4 regions of the Streptomyces sp. NPDC051219 genome follow, and region 3 is predicted to be linked to each of the others. Evidence: riboswitches for the same ligand, from Rfam matches in the RefSeq annotation. Region 3 holds a riboswitch; each other region holds the start of a gene.

What was found. A riboswitch is a leader RNA that binds a small molecule or an ion and turns the genes downstream of it on or off. The one in region 3 is predicted to bind cyclic di-AMP.
Region 1: it holds a riboswitch for cyclic di-AMP, as region 3 does, so the genes downstream of both, AB0M62_RS05040 (M23 family metallopeptidase) here and AB0M62_RS16840 (LysM peptidoglycan-binding domain-containing M23 family metallopeptidase) in region 3, are expected to answer to the same signal.
Region 2: it holds a riboswitch for cyclic di-AMP, as region 3 does, so the genes downstream of both, AB0M62_RS02140 (transglycosylase family protein) here and AB0M62_RS16840 (LysM peptidoglycan-binding domain-containing M23 family metallopeptidase) in region 3, are expected to answer to the same signal.
Region 4: it holds a riboswitch for cyclic di-AMP, as region 3 does, so the genes downstream of both, AB0M62_RS07690 (NlpC/P60 family protein) here and AB0M62_RS16840 (LysM peptidoglycan-binding domain-containing M23 family metallopeptidase) in region 3, are expected to answer to the same signal.

Annotation. Positions count from the first base shown of each region.
Region 1 covers NZ_JBFBAS010000003.1:39,237-44,951, reverse strand. Annotated here, with positions in the region: gene AB0M62_RS05070 (hypothetical protein) at 50-193, opposite strand; gene AB0M62_RS05065 (antitoxin) at 349-555, opposite strand; gene AB0M62_RS05060 (hypothetical protein) at 641-802, opposite strand; tRNA gene AB0M62_RS05055 (tRNA-Met) at 970-1,043, shown strand; gene AB0M62_RS05050 (MerR family transcriptional regulator) at 1,146-1,895, shown strand; gene AB0M62_RS05045 (PP2C family protein-serine/threonine phosphatase) at 2,047-3,207, shown strand; cyclic di-AMP (ydaO/yuaA leader) riboswitch at 3,423-3,557, shown strand; gene AB0M62_RS05040 (M23 family metallopeptidase) at 3,608-4,624, shown strand; partial or broken gene AB0M62_RS05035 (aldo/keto reductase) at 4,685-4,826, shown strand; gene AB0M62_RS05030 (PrsW family glutamic-type intramembrane protease) at 4,856-5,715, opposite strand, start outside.
Region 2 covers NZ_JBFBAS010000001.1:448,626-454,340, forward strand. Annotated here, with positions in the region: gene AB0M62_RS02130 (cytochrome P450) at 1-289, shown strand, start outside; gene AB0M62_RS02135 (transglycosylase family protein) at 383-1,306, shown strand; cyclic di-AMP (ydaO/yuaA leader) riboswitch at 1,572-1,739, shown strand; gene AB0M62_RS02140 (transglycosylase family protein) at 1,744-2,427, shown strand; gene eno (phosphopyruvate hydratase) at 2,725-4,008, shown strand; gene AB0M62_RS02150 (septum formation initiator family protein) at 4,122-4,598, shown strand; gene AB0M62_RS02155 (DUF501 domain-containing protein) at 4,675-5,322, shown strand; gene AB0M62_RS02160 (Ppx/GppA phosphatase family protein) at 5,319-5,715, shown strand, end outside.
Region 3 covers NZ_JBFBAS010000012.1:172,819-178,533, reverse strand. Annotated here, with positions in the region: gene AB0M62_RS16860 (Glu/Leu/Phe/Val dehydrogenase dimerization domain-containing protein) at 1-104, shown strand, start outside; gene AB0M62_RS16855 (TetR/AcrR family transcriptional regulator) at 176-796, shown strand; gene AB0M62_RS16850 (PfkB family carbohydrate kinase) at 831-1,739, shown strand; gene AB0M62_RS16845 (SGNH/GDSL hydrolase family protein) at 1,878-2,648, opposite strand; gene AB0M62_RS16840 (LysM peptidoglycan-binding domain-containing M23 family metallopeptidase) at 2,836-3,804, opposite strand; cyclic di-AMP (ydaO/yuaA leader) riboswitch at 3,809-3,998, opposite strand; partial or broken gene AB0M62_RS16835 (alpha-galactosidase) at 4,303-5,036, opposite strand; partial or broken gene AB0M62_RS16830 (hypothetical protein) at 5,087-5,329, opposite strand; gene AB0M62_RS16825 (tyrosine-protein phosphatase) at 5,271-5,715, shown strand, end outside.
Region 4 covers NZ_JBFBAS010000004.1:149,847-155,561, reverse strand. Annotated here, with positions in the region: gene AB0M62_RS07700 (peptidoglycan DD-metalloendopeptidase family protein) at 1-1,083, shown strand, start outside; gene pcrA (DNA helicase PcrA) at 1,143-3,602, opposite strand; cyclic di-AMP (ydaO/yuaA leader) riboswitch at 3,770-3,931, shown strand; gene AB0M62_RS07690 (NlpC/P60 family protein) at 3,939-5,123, shown strand; gene AB0M62_RS07685 (hypothetical protein) at 5,301-5,715, shown strand, end outside.

The DNA of each region.
Region 1 (5,715 bases), on a different contig from region 3:
GCGCAGTGCTGTGCTGGGATGTGTGTGAGCGGGCGCCGTCTCGCGGCGGTCAGTCCTCGTCCTCGCGCGCGGCGCCCGCGTCGCGGCCCGCTTCGTAGACGCGCAGCACGAAGTCCGCGGCCGTGACCTGGTCGAGGTCGTCGGTGAGTCGCATGAGTTCGTTGGTGAACCGGATCAGCGGGTTGTCTGCCATGAGTCAAGGAGAGCACGCCGCTGCTCCGGGCGCGATGCCCCGGCGGCAAGGCATGAAAACAGCCCGTCCGGCCCGGGTTCGAGTGCCGAGCGGGTGCCTGAGGCGGTGCCGTGCGCCCTGGCCGGGCCTGGCCGGTCAGGGCGCTGCGGAGTGCGTCAGCGCTGGGGAGGGCGGTCGTCCCCCTGGGTCGGCGGTTCGCGGGTGCCCATCTGATCGTTGATCTTCTGCTGGGCCGTGTCGACGTGGCCGCTGTACTTGCTCTGCGTCCGCTGGTCGACGGCGTCCCCGCCCTTCTCGACGCCCTGCCTGGCCGTGTCCTCGTGGCCCTTGATCAGACCCTTGAGCTTGTCGAGCATCGACATGGCTCGTCCTCCCTTGTGGGGGTTTCTGACTCCCAGGATGGACGCGTCCGGGCGATCCCGCATCCGGCGCGGGCTACCGCCGGGCTCAGCCCCTCTGCTGCAGGGCTGCGAGGCCCTTCCGCAGGTCATCCGGGTTCATCGCCGGCTGGATCTCGATCATCGCGCCGAGCTCCAGGAACAGCGGTTCGCAGATGGTCACCGAATCCGAGCTGTCCTGGAGGTCGAAGACCATGATGAAGGACCGCACGCCGGCGCGGTCCCGACCCGCTCGCCGAGACCTGGTGGCGTCATGCTCAGCGTCGCTTCGTGGGCATCGGGCGGCAACATCTGGCCCGCCGTCCGGGGTGCCGGGGCGGGCACCGGGTCAATTGGTCACGACCCCCGCCCCGGATGGCGTAAGGTTGTGTTTACCGACGCGGGGTGGAGCAGCTCGGTAGCTCGCTGGGCTCATAACCCAGAGGTCGCAGGTTCAAATCCTGTCCCCGCTACTCACAGACAAAGGCCCGGATCCTTGTGGATCCGGGCCTTTGTCGTTCGCTCGCGAATTCCGCCTTGACCTTTACACAACGTCAAGATTTAGCGTTCAGGGCATGGAGTGGTCGATCCAGGAAATCGCCCGGCGCGCCGGGACCACCAGCCGGACCCTGCGGCACTACGGCGATCTCGGGCTGCTCGAGCCCAGCCGTATCGGCAGCAACGGCTACCGCTACTACGGGCAGGACGCGCTCGTACGTCTGCAGCGGATTCTGCTGCTGCGTGAGCTCGGGCTGGGGCTGCCCGCCATTGCGGAGGTCCTCGCGGGGCAGCGGGACACCGCCGCTGCCCTGCGCGCCCACCTGGACCTGCTGGAGCAGGAGCGCGAGCGCATCGGGCGCCAGATCGCCTCGGTGCGGACCACTCTTCACAAGACCGGGACAGGAGAACAACTCATGGCCGAGGAAGTGCTGGACGGCTTTGATCACACGCAGTACGAGCAGGAGGTGACCGAGCGCTGGGGCCGGGAAGCCTACGAGAAGGGGGACCGCTGGTGGCGCTCGCTCACCGAAGAGCAGAAGCGCGAGTTCAAGGAACGGCAGGTCTCCATCGCCAAGGACTTCGCGCGGGCGCTCCGGGACGGGATGGCCGCCGAGAGTGACGACGTGCAGGCCATCACCCACCGTCAGTGCGAGTGGCTTTCGGTGACTGGCACGCCGACCCGCTCGTACTTCGTCGGGCTCGGTGAGATGTATGTCTCCGACCCCCGCTTCACCGCCACGTTCGACAAGCACGGAACCGGCACAGCGGCCTTCATCCGCGATGCGATGAGGATCTACGGCGAGCGGCACCTGTCCGACGGATAGCCGAGGGGCGGGGGGCTGCCGGGGGGCGGGACTGCCGGCGTCTCGGGACGGCGGCGGTTCCCTTCCCATTCGTCGCCCGGTTGGCCGTTGCCCGGTCGCCGCCTCCCGGCGGTGCGGACAGCCTGGGTGAGTGGGGCACGAAGGAGGGCACATCGAGGACCGGGACCAGGACGAAGGCATCGGGAGCAGGATCACGCGCCGCTTTGTCCGCACCCTGCCCGCGCTGCTGATCGTCGTCGGCATGGTCTTCGATCTCTCGACCCCGCCGGGCTTCACCGGGTCACCGTTCTTCTCGGCGGCGCCGCTCATCGCCGCGCCGCTGTTCTCCTTCGGCACCACCTTCCTGACCGGCGCGACCGCCTCCCTGGCCGTGCTCCTCCTGCACATCCGCAACGGAACGATGCTGAAGGTGGAGGCGGTGACCGAGTTGGTCACCGTGGTGACCGTGGCCGCTCTGGCGCTGCTCACCAACCGGGTCGTACGGCGCAGTGGCGAGCGGCTCGCCTCCGCGCGCGGGATCGCGGAGGCCGCCCAGCGCGCCCTGCTCCCGACCCCGGTCGAACGGATCGGCGGGCTCCACGTCGCCGCGCGGTACGAGGCCGCGCAGGCGGACGCGTTCATCGGCGGTGACCTCTACGCCGTACAGGACACGCCGTACGGAGTACGCCTGATCGTGGGCGACGTACGAGGCAAGGGACTCGAAGCGGTGGAGGCGGTCGCCATCGTGATCGGGGCGTTCCGCGAGGCCGCCGAGCAGGAGTCCACCCTCGAAGGGGTGGCGCAGCGGCTGGAGCGGGCACTGCGGCGCGAGGGAACCCGCCGGGACAGTCTCGACGCGGTGGAAGGCTTCACCACGGCCGTGCTGGCGGAGATCCCGCACGACGGTGGCGGGCTGCGGCTGGTGAACCGGGGGCATCCGGAGCCGTTGCGGCTGTACGCCGACGGGAGGGTGGAGGCGCTCACGCCCGCCGAAACCGCGCTGCCGCTGGGGATGGGCGACCTGGCCGGCTGGCCCGACCGAGCGGAGGAGCATGAGTTCCCGCCCGGAGCCACCCTGCTCCTCTACACGGACGGGCTCTCCGAGGCGCGGGACGCGGCCGGGAACTTCTACGACCCGCAGGAACGGCTCCGGGGCCGCATTTTCTCGGGGCCCGACGCGTTGCTGGCCGCATTGGTCACCGATGTGCGGCAGTACACGGGCGGCGGTTCGACCGACGACATGGCGCTGCTGGCGGTCAGCCGCCCTGCGGAGAGACAGTCGGACCGGCGTACCACCGTACCGGTGGTCGGCAGGAACGGACACGGTGCGTAGTCGAAAGGCACCGCTCCGCATAACAATTGACGAACCATCAGGGTGCGGGTGTTTTGTGAGAGGCGGTCAACTCGCCCGATATCGCACCCTCCTGTCCCGGAAAGTCCGGCCGGGGAGCCTTAACGATCAATGGGAACAGCTTGGAATCCGGCCCTGGTGTCTATTAACGTTCGATAACGCAGCGCGGTCGTCCCAGCCGTCGCAAGAGACGGCACCGTGCGCATGCGCCGAATTCCGCAAGGGAACCGGGGAACCACCAACTTGGGGTGAATCGGGCTGAAACCGGCCCGTAGGAGACCTTCCTGCTCCGAACCCGTCAGCTAACCCGGTAGGCGAGAAGGAAGGAAAGGAGCACGCCTCCGTGGCGTCCAACAGCCCTGCCCCCGAAGTAACCCGGTTCATGACGAAGTCAGTTCCGGGAGGCACCGAAGGATTCGGCGTCGAGGAGGGGGCGTGGGAGGAGTGGAACCCCACTGAGGACTCCGTCCGTCCCGTACGCGGCCGGCACCGCGTCGCCAAGCAGCGCGGCGGACTCGCGCGCAGCTCCACGGTTCTCGGAGTCGGCGTCATCGCCGCGGTCGGCGCAGGCGGCATCGCCACCGCGCAGGACAAGCCGGCCGTCACCATCTCGCTTCCCGACTCCATCACCTCCGCGCTGCCGGACGCCGGATCGCTGCCCGGCGTGGGCGCGCTGATATCCGGTGACGACAGCGACGAGGACGAGAACACCTCGGTCGACGCCCCGCTCACCATGGCCGGCGTCAGCGCCGAGGAGGCCCAGCAGGGCACCACCGACGCGGGCGAGGCACTGCGCACCCGCATCCTGCTCCAGGCCGAGCAGCAGCAGGACGCCGCCGACGCCGAGGCCCGGGCCGCCGCGGAGAAGGCCGCGGCCGACACGGCAGCGGCGGAAGCCAAGAAGCAGCAGGACGCCGCGACCGCGAAGGCGGCCGCGGAGAAGAAGGCCGCGGAAGAGGCGGCGAAGGCCGAGGCGGAGGCCGAGCGGCTCGCCAAGCTGGCGGCCGGCTACTCCCTCCCCACCTCTTCCTACACCCTGACCTCGCACTACGGTCAGTCCGGCTCGATGTGGTCCTCCGGTCAGCACACCGGTCTCGACTTCGCCGCGCCGACGGGTACGCCGGTCAAGGCGGTCCACGGCGGGACCATCAAGTCGGCGGGCTGGTCCGGGGCCTACGGCTACCGCATCGTGCTGGAGCTCGCGGACGGCACGGAGGTCTGGTACTGCCACCTCTCCTCGATGTCCGTGACCTCCGGCCAGGTCACCAACGGCGAGACCATCGGGCGAGTCGGCGCCACCGGCAATGTCACCGGCCCGCACCTGCACCTGGAGGTGCGCACGGGCGGAAGCACGGTCGACCCGCTGGCGTGGCTGCGCGGCAAGGGCCTCACGGTCTGATCTCCGAGGGCCCGGGGGCGGTCCGGAATACCGGAACCGTCCCGGCCTGTTGATCAACGAATGACCTCTCTCCGCAAGCTGGGTACGTCCAGCCTTCAGGTCTTCCCCCTCGCTCTCGGCGGCAACGTCTTCGGCTGGACCGCCGACCGCGCGCAGTCCTTCGGTCCTCGACGCCTACACCGCTGACGGCGGCAACTTCGTACGTCCGGCGGCTCGGACGACTGGACCCGGTCAGAGCTGCCGGTGGCCGTACTGCCGGTCCGGCGGGTGCGGGCCGTGACCGCCTTGGCCGTGCGCCGGGCGGCCGGCGGGGTGGCTGTAATGCCCGTACGGGTGCGGCTGCCTGTATGGGTACGCGTGCGGCGCGGGCGCCGCGTACGGGATGTGGGGCCGTGGGAAAGGCATCACCGGCGCGGGCAGCGGTAGCCGGCCCGTCGCCCGGGCCGCGTAGACCAGCGCCGGGCCGGCCACCTCGCGGCGCTGCCACAGGTGGTGCAGCAGTTCCTGCTCGCGGGCGGTGAAGTCCGGGCCCGCCGCGCCGCGGCGGGCCCGGTGCCGGAGGAAGGCGAGCGACGTCGCGAAGGCCTCGTACTCGCCGACGGCGCGCGCCGCTTCCGGGCCCCGGGTCCGGCCCGCCATGCCGCGGGCCACTCTTCGGGCCCGCATCGAGGACAGCGCGAGGGGCTCGGCGGCGCCGAGCCAGCCGGCCGCCGCGTATGCGGGCAGCTCACCGGCGACCGTCCGGAGTTCGCCCTGCCGGGTCCAGACCGCCAGCCAGGTCAGCAGCCCGAAGACGGGCACCATGAAGGCCGCGTACACGACGTAGAAGCCGTACGCGCCGAAGGCCGTGGAGCCGTTCCAGACGGCGTGCGTCATCATCGCGAGGCCGAGGCCCAGCAGTGGAAACACGATCCTGCGCACCCGGCGGCCCTGGGCCGCCATCGCCGCGACACCGAACCCGATGCCTGTCAGCACGGTGAAGAGCGGGTGCGCGAACGGCGACATCACGATGCGGACGAAAAAGGTCGCCGCCGTCATCGAGGCCAGGCCCGAGCTGCCGCTCTCCACGTCCTCGCCGAACGCGTTGCCCA
Region 2 (5,715 bases), on a different contig from region 3:
GGCGGACCGGGACCCGGAGCGGTTCGACCAGCCGGATGTGCTCGACCTCTCCCGGCGTGACAACCCCCACCTCGGATACGGACACGGCATCCATTACTGCCTGGGTGCGCCGCTGGCCAGGCTGGAGGGGCGGACGGCCCTCGCGACTCTGCTGCGCCGCGTCCCTGACCTGCGGCTGGCGGTGGATCCAGCCGATTTGCGCTGGCGGGGCGGTCTCATCATGCGCGGACTGCGCACTTTGCCGGTGGAGTTCACCCCCGCGAGAGCTGACGAAACGTCACATGCGTGACCTTCACGTGATCTCCCCTGCACCGACTTGTGACAAGCGTTCGAGTACCGCTACGTTCACCGTCGTCTCAGCTGTCACACGGAAGGCCACCGCATGCGCTCCGGGAACGGCCGCCACCGGCGCCCACGTCAAGCCCCCGCCCTCATCGTCGCGGCCGGCGTGACCGGCTCCGCCATCGCGATCCCGCTGCTCGGTGCCACCGGCGCCAGCGCTGCCGACGTCTCCACCTGGGACCGCGTCGCCGAATGCGAGAGCGGCGGCACTTGGAGCGCCGACCTCGGCAACGGGTACTACGGCGGGCTCCAGTTCAGCCAGCAGACGTGGGAGGAGTTCGGCGGGCTGTCCTACGCGCCGCAGGCGGACCTCGCCAGCCGCGCTCAGCAGATCGCCGTCGCGGAGAAGGTTCTCGCCGCACAGGGGCCGCAGGCCTGGCCGAGCTGTGCCGGCAGCGCGGGGCTGACCCAGGGTGGCCTGATCGCCGATGTCGACCCGGGCCTGCCGACGGAGGACATGTCGGTCGGCCCCGCGCCCGTGCGGCCTTCGGAGGCCACTCCGGCGGACGAGCCCACCGCGCCTGCGGCGTCCGGGGCGCCCAAGGCTTCCACAGGGGCGAACACCCCTAATGCAGGCAAGTCGGATAAGAGCGGCAGTTCCTCTCCTGCCGCGTCCACCACGCCTGACGCCGCATCGACCCCGGGGGCCGGGTCCGGAGCGGGCAAGCACCGGGGCGCGCCGGCCGCCGGTGAGACAGCCGGGCCGGACGGCGCGGCAGGCGACCGCGACACCGGACGGCACGCCTCCCGTGACGCGGATGCGACGCGCGGCGGGGCTGGGGCGGAGGCGGACACGTACACCGTCCTTCCCGGCGACAACCTCTGGGACATCGCCGACAAGAAGGATGTGGCGGGCGGGTGGTCCGCGATCTACGAGGCCAACGAGACCGTCATCGGTGCCGAGCCGGACCTCATCCTTCCTGGCCAGAGCCTCGACCTGGGTCTCGATATAACCCCAAAGTAGGGGGAGTTCGGGACTTTATGTCCTAGTTTGCTCAAGTGAGACATGAGTCTCTTCGGGCCAACTGGGGCGTCTCGTCCGCCCGGTCTCGCACTTTCGCCTCTCACCTGCGGAAATGACCGTTTCGCGGATATGGGTATGGGCGTTTTCTCCCCGATGTTCGGCATTGAACATCGGGGATGCCTGTGTCTACGGTCTGAACCGCTCGCACCGCGGGCTCCTTCGACCGTCACGCCGAATCCTGCCGACGGACGGGGGAAATATTTCGACGCGTAAAGCGCCGTTGGCAGGAGCGGGGGACCCAAGGTAGGTGCCGGACGCGGCCGTTGAGACGGCAGCTGACCGGCTTGGGGTGAAGTCGCGCCAGACGCGCGGCCGGGCAACTCACTTGGCCCGAACCCGACAGCTCACCTCGTAGGCGTCGGTGAGGAGACAACTCCATGCTGGCATCCAGCACAGGCAAGCACCGCCGGTCGTCCAAGGTCGCCCGTATCGCCACGCTCGCCGGCGTCGCCGGCGCGGCTGTCGCCGTCCCGCTGATGGGCGCCACCTCGGCGTCCGCCGCCTCCGTCGCCACCTGGGACGCTGTGGCCCAGTGCGAGTCCGGCGGCAACTGGTCGATCAACACCGGCAACGGCTACTACGGCGGCCTGCAGTTCTCGCAGTCCAGCTGGGCAGCCGCCGGCGGTACGAAGTACGCCTCCCGCGCCGACCTCGCGACCAAGAACCAGCAGATCGCCACCGCCGAGGTGCTTCTCGACATGCAGGGCCCGGGTGCCTGGGCCTGCGCCGGCGCCGGCAACCTGACCAACGACGGTGTGGACCCGGGTGTCGACACCGGCGCCGCGAAGCCGGCCGCGCAGCCGAAGCCCGCGAAGCCGGCCGAGAAGCGCGCCGAGCCGGCCAAGGCGAGCCGCTCCGAGGCCCGCTCCGAGGCCCCCAAGGCCGCCCAGTCCTTCAAGAAGGGCGACGGCGAGTACAAGGTGAAGGCCGGCGACACCCTCGCCGAGATCGCCCAGGCTGAGAAGGTAAAGGGCGGCTGGGAGAAGCTGTTCGAGCTGAACAAGGACATCGTCGAGGACGCCGACGTCATCCACCCGGGCCAGCAGCTGCACCTCGGCTGACAACCGCCCCCGGCCGGGACCCGCCTCGGCGGAGACCGGTCCCACCCCAGAAACAGCCCCGGTCCGGCGCGCTTTCCCCCGTGCGCGCCGGGCCGGGGCTTCTGTATTACTGGCCGGTGCCGCGCATTACTGTCCAGTACCGCGTGGTCCTTATGTACCGGACCGCGGTTATTCGGGGCTGTTTTCGTCCCAGGGGCCGGGCGGTCGGCCGACCTGTGCCCCGGAGCCGGTTAGGCTCATGGCGCAAGGCCAATGAGACCCTGCACTCATAGCGTCACATCCCAGAAGGAGATGCTCGTGCCGTCCATCGACGTCGTCGTAGCCCGGGAAATCCTGGACTCCCGAGGCAACCCCACGGTCGAGGTCGAGGTCGGCCTCGACGACGGCAGCACGGGTCGTGCTGCAGTTCCGTCCGGTGCTTCCACCGGAGCGTTCGAGGCCCTCGAGCTTCGCGACGGTGACCCGAACCGCTACCACGGCAAGGGCGTCGAGAGGGCCGTCCTCGCCGTCATCGAGCAGATCGGCCCGGAGCTCGTCGGGTACGACGCCACCGAGCAGCGTCTGATCGACCAGGCGATGTTCGACCTGGACGCCACCCCGGACAAGTCCTCGCTCGGCGCCAACGCCATCCTCGGCGTCTCCCTCGCCGTCGCGCACGCCGCCTCCGAGGCATCCGACCTGCCGCTCTTCCGCTACCTCGGCGGCCCGAACGCGCACCTTCTGCCCGTTCCGATGATGAACATCCTGAACGGCGGCTCGCACGCCGACTCCAACGTGGACATCCAGGAGTTCATGATCGCGCCGATCGGCGCCGAGTCCTTCTCCGAGGCCCTGCGCTGGGGCACCGAGGTCTACCACACCCTGAAGAAGGTCCTGAAGGAGAAGGGGCTCTCCACCGGCCTCGGCGACGAGGGCGGCTTCGCGCCGAACCTCGAATCCAACCGGGCCGCGCTGGACCTCATCCTCGAGGCCGTCCGGCAGGCCGGCTACGAGCCCGGCAAGGACATCGCGCTCGCGCTCGACTGCGCCGCCTCAGAGTTCTACAAGGACGGCGCGTACGAGTTCGAGGGCAAGTCCCGCTCGGCCGCCGAGATGACCGAGTACTACGAGGAGCTCGTCGCCTCGTACCCGCTCGTCTCCATCGAGGACCCGCTGTTCGAGGACGACTGGGCCGGCTGGAAGGCCATCACCGACAAGCTCGGCTCCAAGGTCCAGCTGGTCGGCGACGACCTGTTCGTCACCAACCCGGAGCGGCTTGCCCGAGGCATCGAGGAGGGCTCCGCGAACGCCCTGCTCGTCAAGGTGAACCAGATCGGTTCGCTGACCGAGACCCTGGACGCCGTCGAGCTGGCCCAGCGCAACGGCTTCAAGTGCATGATGTCGCACCGCTCCGGCGAGACCGAGGACGTCACCATCGCCGACCTGGCCGTCGCCACCAACTGCGGCCAGATCAAGACCGGCGCCCCGGCCCGCTCCGAGCGCGTCGCCAAGTACAACCAGTTGCTGCGCATCGAGGAGATCCTCGACGACGCGGCGGTGTACGCCGGCCGCAGCGCGTTCCCGCGCTTCCGTTCCGCGTAACGCCAAGGCGCAGGCAAGGCGTAACAGCACAGCCAGTCGTACGTACGTCCCCGGCCGCGGTCCCGTACCGTGTCCGGGGACGTACGCGCGTAACGGCAGGGGAGGCGGGAGACATGGCCGGAAAGAGCCGCGACCGGTACTCCACCGCGACCAGGATCCGGCTGATCGGCGAGCGGACCGCCGCCCGCGTCTACCGTTCCCAGACCCGCCGGCAGATCCGCCGCAGCCGGCTCACCGGCCGGGCCGCGCTGCTCGCGCTGGTGCTGTGCACGCTGGTCGTGGCGCTCGCGTATCCGATGCGCCAGTACGTCTCCCAGCGCTCCGACATCGCCGAGCAGCAGCGAGAGGCGGACCGGGCGCGGGAGGGGCTCGAGGAGCTGCGCGACCAGAAGGCCCGCTGGCAGGATCCCGCCTTCGTGGAGCAGCAGGCGCGCGAGCACCTGCACTATGTACGTCCGGGGGAGACCGGCTACACCATGATCGACCCCGCGGCCGGCGACCGGCGCCACGCCGACCAGGGCGCAGCGGAGCGGCCCTGGTACTCGAACGTCTGGGACGGCGTCGACACGGCCGACCGCACCGACGACTGACCGCCGCACACCGGTCCCCGAGCCGGACCTCGTCCCACCCCATCACCGAACCGCGAACGAAGAGACTTTTCCAGGCATGGACACGCCCCCGCCCCAGACCGACCGGACCGAGCCGACGGACGCGGACATCGCCGCGTTCAAGGAGCAGCTCGGCCGCCCGCCGCGCGGGCTGCGCGCCATCGCCCACCGCTGCCCCTGCGGGCAGCCGGACGTGGTCGAGACAGCCCCGCGCCTCGAGGACGGCACGCCGTTCCCGACGCTCTACTACCTGACGTGCCCGCGAGCCGCCGGTGCGATCGGCACGCTTGAGGGCGGGGGTGTCATGAAGGAGATGCAGGACCGCCTCGCCGAGGACCCCGAACTGGCCGCGGCGTACCGCGCCGCGCACGAGGACTACATCGAGCGCCGCGACGCGATCGAGGTGCTCCAGGGCTTCCCGAGCGCGGGCGGCATGCCGGACCGGGTGAAGTGCCTGCATGTCCTCGTCGCGCACTCGCTGGCGGCGGGCCCAGGAGTGAATCCGCTGGGCGACGAGGCCCTCGCGATGCTGCCCGAGTGGTGGGCCAAGGGCCCCTGTGTCAGCCCGTGCGGCCCGCAGCAGGGCGGCGGTTCTCAGGCCGGGACCACCGGCGACGGCGCTGGCGAGAGCGCCGACGAGGGCGCTGACGACGCGGCCGGTCAGGGCGATGTCGCGTTCAAGTCGGTCGAAGGGAACGCCCAGTGACCCGCGTGGCCGCCATCGACTGCGGTACGAACTCCATCCGGCTGCTCATCGCCGACGCCAACCCGGCGACGGGCGAACTGACCGACCTCGACCGGCGGATGACCATCGTCCGGCTCGGCCAGGGGGTCGACCGGACCGGGCGGCTCGCGCCCGAGGCGCTGGAGCGGACCTTCGCGGCCTGCCGCGAGTACGCCGCCGCGATCAAGGCGCAGGGAGCGCAGAGGGTGCGTTTCGTGGCCACCTCCGCCTCCCGTGACGCCGAGAACCGGGACGACTTCGTGCGGGGGGTGCTGGACATCCTCGGCGTCGAGCCCGAGGTGATCACCGGGGACCAGGAGGCCGAGTTCTCCTTCACCGGCGCCACCAAGGAGCTGACCGGCCGGGCGGATCTGG
Region 3 (5,715 bases):
TGGCCAGGGCGGACACCGACGGCACCTCGCCGCGCGCCGCCGCCCATGCGATCGCCGCCGACCGGCTGCCGGTGATGGCCGAGCGCTTCGGCTGGTACAGGTGACCTCGGGGGGGGCGCCGGCCCTGTCATGGGTGTCCAGGGTCAGGCGGGTTACTCGTGTGTAGGGTGACGTCGTGGCAAGGGTCAGGTTGAGCGTGGAGGAACGGCGCGAGGAGTTGCTGCGCGCCGCCGTCGAGCAGATCGAGGTGCGTGGGGTCGACGCGCTCCGGATTTCCGATGTCGCTTCGGCCCTCGGTGTCAGCAATGCGCTCGTGCTGTACCACTTCTCCACGAAGGAGCAGCTCGTCGCCGGGGCCTTCGACTACGCGGCCCACGGCGACCTGGCTCATCTCCACAAACTGCTGAACCGCCGCACCACCGCGGTGCGCAGACTGCGCGCCGCGGTGCGCTGGTACGCGCCGACCGGGTCGGCCAAGGGCTGGAAGCTGTGGATCGAGGGCTGGGCCGCGGCGCTGCGCGAGCCGGCCCTGCGCGACGTGGCACGCGATCTCGACCTGCGGTGGAAGGCCGCCCTGACCGAGGTGATAGCGGAAGGCACGGCGGCGGGAGAGTTCCCGTGCCCCGACCCGGCGGCGGCGGCCTGGCGGCTGACCGCGCTGCTGGACGGGCTGGCCGTGCAGATGACGTCGTACGAGGGATCCCTCTCCCGTACAGCCATGCAGGAGTGGGTGGACGACGCGCTCGCACGCGAGCTGGGCATAGACAGAGCGGTACTCACGGCAACCGCGCGCTGAGGACGCAACTGTCCGACGGCCGGAAGGGATTGTGGTGTCACCCGAGCACACGGACACGGCGTACGACGTACTCGCGATCGGCGGCAGTGGGGTGGACACGGTCGTCCGTGTCGACTCCCTGCCCGTGCCACTCGCCGACTCGGTCGGGGTGTCCCCGATCAGGGAATGGCCGGGGCACACGGGCGGAAATGTGGCGCTGGGGTGCCGGGCCCTCGGACTGAACGTCAAACTCCTCGACTTCATCGGCGACGACTGGGCCGGCGCGATGGTCCGTGAGCGTCTCGCCGAGGGAGGGGTGGACTTCGAGCCGCTGACCTCGCCGGCGGGGACGCGGCGTGCGGTGAACCTGGTGGAGACCACCGGACGCCGGATGTCGTTCTACGACGGGCGTGATCCGAGCGATCTTCGGATGCCTCGGGAGTTCTATCTGCCCCACCTGCGCCGCGCCCGCCACGTGCATCTCTCGATCATGCATTTCGCCCGTTTTCTGTACGACGACATCGAGGCGCTGGGGGTCCCGGTGTCCACGGACCTGCACGACTGGGACGGCCTGGCCGACCACCACCGCGAGTTCGCGCTCCGGTCCGACCTCGTCTTCCTGAGCGCGGCGGGCGCGGGCGACCGCATAGCCTCCGTGATGCGGGAGATTCTCCGGGAGGGACGTGCGGAAGCGGTGATCGCCACGGCGGGGGCGGGAGGCTCGTACGTGCTGTCGCGGGGCGGAAGCAGCACGCCGCGTCCGGTCCCGGCGACGGTGCCGCCGGCGCGGGTGGTGGACTCCAACGGCGCGGGCGACGCGTATCTCTGCGGCTTCCTGTACGGACGCCTGGCCGGCCGGGACCTGGAGGAGTGCGCGAGGCTGGGCGCGGTGGCGGGCGCCTACGCGTGCACCGGGGAGGGCAGCACGGCCCTGATCGGGCGTGACCACCTGATGGGGAGCTGAGGCGGCGACCCCGCGTCCCGCCGACTCGCAACCGCCCACCGGCCGGCAGCCACTGAGCCATCCCCGGCCGCCCGAGAACCGTGCGTGCCCGGCGGCCCCGCCCCCGAATCCGGAAGGCGCCCCAACTCTCCCCTGCCCCTACAGCGGCAGCAGGTCCGGCCGCTTCGGTTCCACGTGGTCGCCCGACGACTCGCCGCGCAGCCGCCGTCCGATCCACGGCACCAGATGTTCCCGCGCCCACTGGATGTTGTCCCGGCGCACCTCCGCCGAGCCCCGTGGCGGCTCCGGCGGCCATACCTGGTCCGGATCCGCCGGCACCTCGAGGCCGAGCACCTGGGCGGCCCGGAGCGCCACCCGCGTGTGCCCCTCGGGCGAGAGATGCAGCCGGTCGCCGTCCCAGGCGCGCCTGTCCTGGACCGACTTGAGCGACCACAGGTCGAGCACCGGGCAGTCGTAGCGGTCGGCGATCGACCGCACATGCGCCGTGTACGTGGCGATCTTGCCCCGCAGATGACGCAGCACCGGCACCCCGCGGGTGTCGAACCCAGTAGTGATCATTACCGTCCCGACCCCCGACGTCAGATCCGCGACGGCCGCCTCGAACCGCTCGGCAACCGCGTCGGGGTCACTGCCCGGCCGGATGATGTCGTTGCCGCCGGCACAGAAGCTCACCAGGTCCGGCGCGAGCGCCTTCGCCCGCGGCACCTGCTCCTCCACGATCTGGTCCAGGAGCCGGCCGCGCACCGCCAGGTTGGCGTACCGGAACGCGTGCTCCGGTCGCTGGTCGGCGAGGAGCACCGCCAAGCGGTCGGCCCACCCCACGAAGGAGCCATCCAGTCCTGGATCGCCCACGCCCTCGGTGAAGCTGTCACCGATCGCCGCGTACGACCCGAATGCACCGCTGCTCATTGATCTCGAATCGTCTGCCACGGGAGCACATCCTTCACCGGCGGATGTGACCTACGCGACCGTAAGGAGGGGTTGACGCGGCGTGACATAGACCACCGGGGCCGTTTCGCGTTCCGGGAATACGCCAGGAGGCCGGATCCGCCGGATCCGGCCTCCTGGTGACGCCCCGTCAGGGGGGATGCGCGTCTCAGAGGCTGACACCGTGCTGGCGCAGGTACGCCAGCGGGTCGATGTCGGAGCCGTAGCTCGGCGAGGTCCGGATCTCGAAGTGCAGGTGCGGGCCGGTCGAGTTGCCGGTGGAGCCGGACAGGCCGATCTGCTGGCCACCGGCGACACTCTGGCCCGCCGAGACGGAGAGCGAGGACAGGTGGGCGTACTGCGAGTAGCGGCCGTCGGTGTGCTGGATGACGACCTCGTTACCGTACGCGCCACTCCAGCCGGCGGAGACGACGGTGCCCGCACCGATGGCCTTGAGGCTGGTGCCGGAGCCCGCGGCGAAGTCGACACCGGTGTGGTAGCCGCTGGACCACATGGATCCGGACATGCGGTACGAGGTGGTGACGGGCGCGTCGACCGGGGCGGTGAAGTAGCCGGAGGATTTCGCCGCCCCGCTGTTCGAGGTGGCGGTGCCGGTGTTTTTGGCCGGGGCGCTCGCCTTGACCGGGGCGCTCGCCTTGACCGGGGCGCTCGCCTTCGCCGGGGCACTCGCCTTCGCCGGAGCGCTCTTGCGCTCGGACCGGTCGGCCCGCTCGGTCGCGGCGTCGGACTTCGCCGGCGCCTTCGCCTTGGCGCCGATGGTGAGCTTGAGGCCCGGGTGGATCAGCGACGGGTCTCCACCGACGACCGCGCGGTTGTCCTGGTAGAGCTTCTGCCAGCCGCCGTTGACATTCTGCTCGTCGGCGATCTTGGACAGGTAGTCGCCCGCGACGACGGAGTACGTCTTGGGGGCGGCCTTCGCTACGGCGACCGGAGCGGCGGCTGCGACCGGAGCGGCGGCCTTCTCGGCGGCAACGGCCGGCGCGGCCTTCTCGGCCGCGTTGGCGCCGGTGGCGCCCATCAGCGGCAGTGCGAGAGCGGCGCCACCGGTGCCCGCGGCCACGAAGCCACGGGTGATCGGGTTGGCCTTGGGACGACGGTGCTTACCCTTTGCGGGCATGACGAATTCCTCTCCGTCGCCTGCGAGGTGAGCTGTCGGGTTCGGGCTGGAGATGCCCGGCCGCGGTGTGGCTGCGACTTAACCCCGAGCCGTTCCGGATTCCGGATCGGCGGCTTACCTGGGTCCCCCGCTCCTGCCGTGCGTAAGTGGTGGGTGCGGTTCCAGGCGGTGGCAGGATTCGGCGGTCCACCTGGATTGACGGTGACCGTAGGCGAGCCGGGCAGGCGGAACAAGCCATGTATTCCGGACTCCATCCGGAATCCATTCGACGCGGTGAATATGCCGGATTTCTCCAGTCACCCTCCGTGGAGTGCGGCTCCCCAACAGCCGCCCGAGCAAAGGAATTGAGCTCTGCCGCCCCGCCACGCACCGTCACCGATATGATCCTGCTCACTGGGCGACGGGCCATCTACCGCTTAAGCATGGCAACTTGACGCCAAGCCAAGCAATTCGGTCAGACCGGACATTCGCCTGCTATCGGCCCTATAGGTGCGATCCTTATGCGATGCGGCGTAGCCGGATAACTGCCGCATCCAAATCGCCACTGAGTGCCGTCCGCAGCCCCCTGTGCATCAGCCCCGCGCCACGGTGGACACCCCCGGTGCCGAGGTACTCGTACGTGGCCGCCGGGTCGAGGCCGGCCAGCCGCAGCGCCGGCGGTGGCTCGCCGTAACGCTGGGCCTGGAGCCAGGCGAGGACCACGGCCTCGTCGCCCGTACGTACTGAACGGCGCGCGCAGTCCTCCGGTGGGCCGCCGCAGCCGGTAGACCTCTCCTTGCTGCACCACCGGCCGGATCTCCTTGTAGAGATCCACCCACTCCAGCGCCTCGGCAAGCGCCTCCTCGCTCCAGACGGAAAGATCACCGCCTACCCCCAGCACGCCCGCCACGGCGCTGACGAAGCGGAAGCGCAGCGAGCGGGCCCGGCCGTTGAGCTGCACATTCGGACTGTCGGTCACCCACGCGGCCATGATCCGCGCCGGGTGCAGCCGGCTGAAGCCGTACTTGATGTCGAGCCGGTCCAGCGGATCGGTGTTGTCGGAGGTCCACACCTGGTCGGTACGGGAGAGAACGCCAAGGCCGATCCTGCCACCGCCGCCGGAGCACGACTCGAACGCGACCTGCGGATACTCGGCGCGCAGCCGGTCGAGCAGCTCTTACAGGGCATGCACATGCTCGGGCCAGAGTTTCTTGCGGATACGGTTCCGCATTGATGAAGCAGCGGTTGAAGTTGAGATCCGCCACGAGCCGGACCAGCCGAGCGCGCAGCCGTAGACCTCGCCCCCCTCCTCCTCCGCCCCGCCCTCGTCCAGCGCCGGCCAGGGCAGGTGCTGGTGGCCGGTGTGCCCGCGCCTGAACGACCGTGCCGGACCTCCCGAGATGATTGCCCCAGGAACCCATGTCGTATCGTCGAAGCGATAACCCTCGCCGGCGAGCCGCGCCGACGGTAGACACGGAGGAGACCCCGTGACGCAGCAGCTTCCCCAGGTCCCGTCGACCGAGCCCGAGCTGACCGGAGTGCGCAACTTCCGTGACGTGGGCGGCCTCCCGACCTTGGACGGCCGGCGGGTCCGGCAGGGGCGGCTCTTCCGCAGCGGTCACCTGGCCCATGCGAGCGACACCGACGCCGCCTTCCTCGGCTCGCTCGGGCTGCACACGATCTTCGACTTCCGAAACGACGCGGACAAGGCCCTCGAAGGCCCCGACGTCGAGCTGCCCGGCGTGCGGAATGTGAACATCCCGCTGACCGACCCGGCGGACGGCGCAGAGTTCTGGAAGATGGTCCGCGACGGCGATCTCAACCAGCTGCGTTCGATACTCGCCGACGGCAAGGCCGCCGGGCGGATGTCCGCCTCCTACCGCGTGATCATCAAGCACCGCACCGCGGAGCACAGCCGCGTGCTGCACGCAC
Region 4 (5,715 bases), on a different contig from region 3:
GACGGCCGGCTCGAGAACGCCACCCACGGGTACGCCACGGGCCAGTGGACGACACAGGGCTTCGAAACCGGTACATACGACGCGACCGCCTGGAACTCGGGCACAACCGAGGATTCGGAACAAGAGACGCCCCCCGCCGCTGAGTTCACCGCGGGCGAGTTCGCCGAGTTCGAGGCCGCGACCTGCATGTACGAGTCCGAAGCCGAAGCCGAGGCCGAGCCGGTCTCCGAACCGGAAGCCGACTTCGTCTCCGACCACGACGCCGGACCGCCACTCGAAGCGGAACTCGCCGCCGCGACCGCCTCGCCCGCCGGCCCCCGCCCCGTCCGCCGCGCCTCCGGTAACCGCAGCCGCCGCCGTACGCCCGCGAAGCGCTCCGCACTCCTCACCGTCGCCGTTCCGTCCGCCTGTGTCATGGGCGTCGCCGGCATCGCCGCCGCCTCAGTCAGCGGACTCGGCGACGTACAGCCGGACGACACCACCACGCAGGCCGCCCCGGACCCCGCCTCGGTCAAGCCGGTCGCCGCCAACAGCAAGCTCGACACGCAGCTCGCCGCGCTCAGCGCCGACGCCGACGACTTCGCCGACCGCGCCAGCCGCACCCAGGAGCGGATCGACCTCAAGGAGCGGCAGGCCGCCGAGAAGAAGAAGCGTGAGGAGGAGGCCCGCCGCAAGGAGCTGCTGCGCCCCAAGTTCGCGCTTCCTGTGGAGCAGAACGGACTGAGCGCCCAGTACGGCCAGGCCGGCGTCAACTGGATGTCGGTGCACACCGGAATCGACTTCCCGGTCGCTTACGGCACGCCGGTGATGGCGGCGACCGACGGTACGATCCGCACCCAGTGGAACAGCGCCTACGGCAACATGGCGATAGTGACCGCCCCCGACGGCACCGAGACCTGGTACTGCCATCTCAGCAGCACCAAATTCCGCTCAGGCACGGTCAAGGCCGGCGACGTGATCGCGTACTCCGGCAACTCGGGCAACTCCACCGGCCCGCACCTGCACTTCGAGGTACGGCCCGGCGGCGGCTCGGCGATCGACCCGCTTGCGTGGCTGCGCAGCCACGGTCTCGACCCGACGTAACCGGCCCGGGACCGGTCCCGGGGACTGGACGCCCCCGGCTACCGCCTCCCACCGGCCGCCTACAGCTTCTGTACCGGCGCGTACCGCAGCAGCAGCCGCTTCGGCTTGGCGTCCCCGAAGTCGATCGTCGCCTGGGCGTCCCCGCCGCTTCCGGTCACTTCCTGCACGGTCCCCAGTCCGAACTGGTCGTGTGTGACCCGGTCCCCCACCGCCAGCGCGATCACCGGCTTGTCCGTCGCACGCCGCGTGGCGAAGCCGGAAGGCCCGGACCGCGACCGCGCCGAGGAGAGCGACGACGTCAGCGAGGAAGTGATCCCCGACGTCGGGCCGGCGGGAAGCTGCGCGCCCTTCCGCTTCCACTCAAGATGCTGCTCCGGAATCTCCTCCAGGAACCGCGACGGCGGGTTGTACGCGGGCTGGCCCCACGCGCTGCGCATCGAGGAGCGCGTGAGATAGAGCCGCTCACGCGCCCGGGTGATGCCCACGTACGCCAGCCGCCGCTCCTCCTCCAGCTCCTTGGCCTGCCCGAGAGAGCGCATGTGCGGGAAGACACCGTCCTCCATGCCCGTCAGGAAGACCACCGGGAACTCGAGGCCCTTGGCTGTGTGCAGCGTCATCAGAGTGATCACGCCCGAGCCGTCGGTGTCCTCGTCCGGGATCTGGTCGGAGTCGGCGACAAGAGCCACCTGCTCAAGGAAGTCGGCCAGCGTGGCGCCCGGGCCGACAGGCGCTGCCGCGTCCGTGCCGCGCTCCTGCTCGAACTCCAGGGCCACTGCGGCCAGTTCCTGGAGGTTCTCGATCCGCGTTTCGTCCTGCGGGTCGGTGGACGCCTGGAGCTCCGCCAGATATCCCGTGCGTTCCAGGACCGCTTCCAGCACGGTGGCGGGCCCTGCCCCCGACTCGACGATGGTGCGCAGGTCGTCCATCAGGACGTTGAAGCGCTTGACCGCGTTGGCCGAGCGGGCAGCCATGCCGTACGCCTCGTCGACCCGCTTCAGCGCCTGCGGGAAGGTGATCTTCTCGCGCAGCGCCAGGGCTTCGATCATGGCCTCTGCGCGGTCGCCGATACCGCGTTTGGGGACGTTAAGGATGCGCCGGAGCGGGACCGCGTCCTCCGGGTTAGCCAGTATCCGCAGGTAGGCCAGCACATCGCGGACCTCCTTGCGCTCGTAGAAGCGCACACCGCCGACGACCTTGTACGGCAGGCCGACCCGGATGAAGATTTCCTCGAAGACACGGGACTGGGCATTGGTCCGGTAGAAGATCGCGACGTCCCCGGCCTTGGCGTCGCCCGCGTCTGTCAGCCGGTCGATCTCGTCCGCGACGAACTGTGCCTCGTCGTGCTCGGTGTCCGCGACATAGCCGATGATCCGGGAGCCGCTGCCGGCATTCGTCCACAGGTTCTTGGGGCGACGGCTCTCGTTGCGCTCGATGACCGCGTTGGCGGCGCTGAGGATGGTCTGCGTCGAGCGGTAGTTCTGCTCCAGCAGGATCGTCGTCGCGTCCGGGTAGTCCTCCTCGAACTGGAGGATGTTGCGGATGGTGGCACCACGGAACGCGTAGATCGACTGGTCGGCGTCGCCCACCACGCACAGCTCGGCGGGCGGTACTTCGTCGGTGCCCTGACCCACCAGTTCGCGCACGAGCGTGTACTGAGCGTGGTTGGTGTCCTGGTACTCGTCGACCAGGACGTGCCGGAACCGCCGCCGGTAGTGCTCGGCGACGTCCGGGAAGGCCTGGAGCAGGTGCACCGTGGTCATGATGATGTCGTCGAAGTCGAGCGCGTTGGCCTCACGCAGCCGCGACTGGTACATCGCGTACGCCTCGGCGAGCGTCTTCTCGAAGCCGTCGGCAGCCTGCCCGGCGAAGGTCTCCTCGTCGATCAGCTCGTTCTTCAGGTTCGAGATCTTCGCGCTGAAGGACTTCGGCGGGAACTTCTTGGGGTCGAGGTCCAGGTCGCGGCAGACCAGGGCCATCAGTCGCTTGGAGTCCGCGGCGTCGTAGATCGAGAACGACGACGTGAAGCCCAGCCTCTTCGATTCGCGCCGCAGAATCCGGACGCACGCGCTGTGGAAGGTCATGACCCACATCGCATGGGCACGCGGTCCGACCAGGCTCTCGACCCGCTCCTTCATCTCACCGGCGGCCTTGTTCGTGAAGGTGATCGCCAGGATCTCGCCGGGGTGGACCCGGCGCGCGGACAGCAGATGTCCGATCCGGTGCGTCAGCACCCGGGTCTTGCCGGAACCCGCGCCGGCGACGATGAGCAGCGGTGATCCGGAGTGCGCCACCGCGGCCCGCTGCTGCTCGTTCAGCCCGTCGAGAAGCGCGGCGGGGTCGATGACTGGCCGGGCGGCCCCGTCCCGGTAGTACGCGTCGCGGTCGACGGGCGCGTCGAACTCGCCCCCGAAGAGGTCGTCCGCACCCGCTTCCGGTGCGTGCTCCTCGGGGGGCGGCGGGTGCTCCTCGCCGGAAGGCTGGAGGTCCGCCAGGAAACTGTCGTCAAAGAGGCTGCTCATCGCCTCCCGAGTCTAGGCCGCCGCACCGACAGCCCGACCACGAGTTCCGGCAGGTAACGAAAATGTATCGGACATATCGAACATCAGGCTTCCCCCCAACCACACCGATTGGCTAGCGTGCTCCGCCAAGGCCGTCCGTGCCCTCGTCGGCGAACCACGCCAGAACGGACGGCCTCGCGCCGAGTCCGGCCTGCCGTAAGGCAGTTCGGAGCCGGGGACCCAACATGCACAACCGGGGTGAATCGGACCGGCTCCGCCGGACCGTAGGGCGACCTTCCGTACTGCCCGAACCCGACAGCTAACCCGGTAGGCGGTCCACGGAAGGAGATGCCGGCCTTGGCGTCGCATCGCAAGCCGCGCACCCGGATACGAACCACCGCTCCCGCAGTCGGGATCACGACCGCAGCAACCGCAGCACTGGCCTCCGTCAGCCTCCTCGCCCAGAGCGCGAGCGCCGCGCCCGGCGCGCCCGCCGAGCCGAAGCCGAGCGTCGAGGACGTGCAGAAGAAGGTCGACGAGCTGTACCGCCAGGCGGGGACGGCCACCCAGAAGTACAACGCCGCCAAGGAGCGCACCGACACCCAGCGCAAGAAGGTCGACGGACTGCTCGATCAGGTGGCGCAGAACACCGAGAAGCTGAACGAGACCCGGCGCGAGCTCGGCACCTATGCCGCCGCGCAGTACCGCACGGGCGGCATGAGCCCCACCGCCACCCTCCTGCTCGCCGACGACCCGCAGGGCTACTTCGCCCAGGACCACCTGATGGACCGGCTCGGCGTCCGTGAGCAGGAGATCCTCGCGGACTACCGCGCCCAACAGGCCGACGCGACCAGGAAGCGGGCGGAGGCGGCCGAGAGCCTGCAGACGCTCACCACCTCGCAGGCCGGCCTCAGCGCCGGGAAGCAGGAGGTCCAGCGGAAGCTGGCAGAGGCGCGCGAACTGCTGTCGAAGCTGACCGCCGAGGAGAAGGCGCGGCTTGCCGCGATCGAGAAGAGGAAAGAGGAAGAGGCCAGACGGAAGTCCGAGGAGCTGGCGCGCAAGCAGGCGGCCGCGGAGAAGCAGCGCCAGGAGGAGGCCCGGCAGGACCAGCAGCCGGCCCCGGGCACGGATACGGGCGCGGGCACCGGCTCCGGTGCCGGTACTGGCACCGGCACCGGGTCCGGGACGTACGCCGCCAAGGCGGAGAAGGTGCTCTCCTTCGCCCGCGCCCAGATCGGCAAGCCGTACGTCTGGGGGGCGACAGGGCCCAGCTCTTTCGACTGCTCGGGCCTGACCGTGGCCGCGTGGAAGACCGCCGGCGTCGACCTGCCGCGCACCACCTGGGACCAGGTGAACGTCGGCACGCGCGTGGCCACCGCCGACCTGCTCCCCGGTGACCTGGTCTTCTTCTACGACGACATCAGCCACGTCGGCATATACATCGGCGACGGCAAGATGATCCACGCCCCGAAGCCGGGGACCAACGTCCGCGAGGAGTCGATCTACTACATGCCGATCTACGGCAGCGTGCGGCCCGCGTAGTCGCTGCGTCGGTTGGGCCGTGACCCCGGCCCAACTGACGCACTTCATTGCCCCGTTCGCACGACCCCGGTCGCGGCGGACCCGAGGGCCGCCTAGCGTCTCCTTCATCGAGGCGCATTTCCTGCGACGTACGGACAAATGTCCACAGGTGCTCCTCGAGGATGCGGAGGAGTCACCATGCGTGGGACACGTGTCGCTGCCGCCGCCACCCTGCTCGGCGCAGCAGCGCTCTGCCTCGGCGCGACCGCGGTGACGGCCGAGGCCATGGGGACGGCCGAGGACGGAAGCGATGTCCCGTCGTTCGGTTACACCGCCTCACCCACGGTCGTCGCCGCCGGGGGCACGGTCACGCTCGGCGCCACCGGATGCGCGGAACCGGCCGTCACCGTCAGCTCCGCGGCCTTCGGCGACGTCACCCTCCGTGCGGGGCGCCCGGGCACCGTGAAGATCGACCCGGCGGCCGAGCCGGGTACCGAGTACGACGTGACCTTCGACTGCATGGGCCAGAAGGGAATGGCCACCCTCGCCATTGCCGACGGCCCGGGCACGCCCACCGGAACGCACGGCGGAGCCGAAGCCGACACCGAAGCCG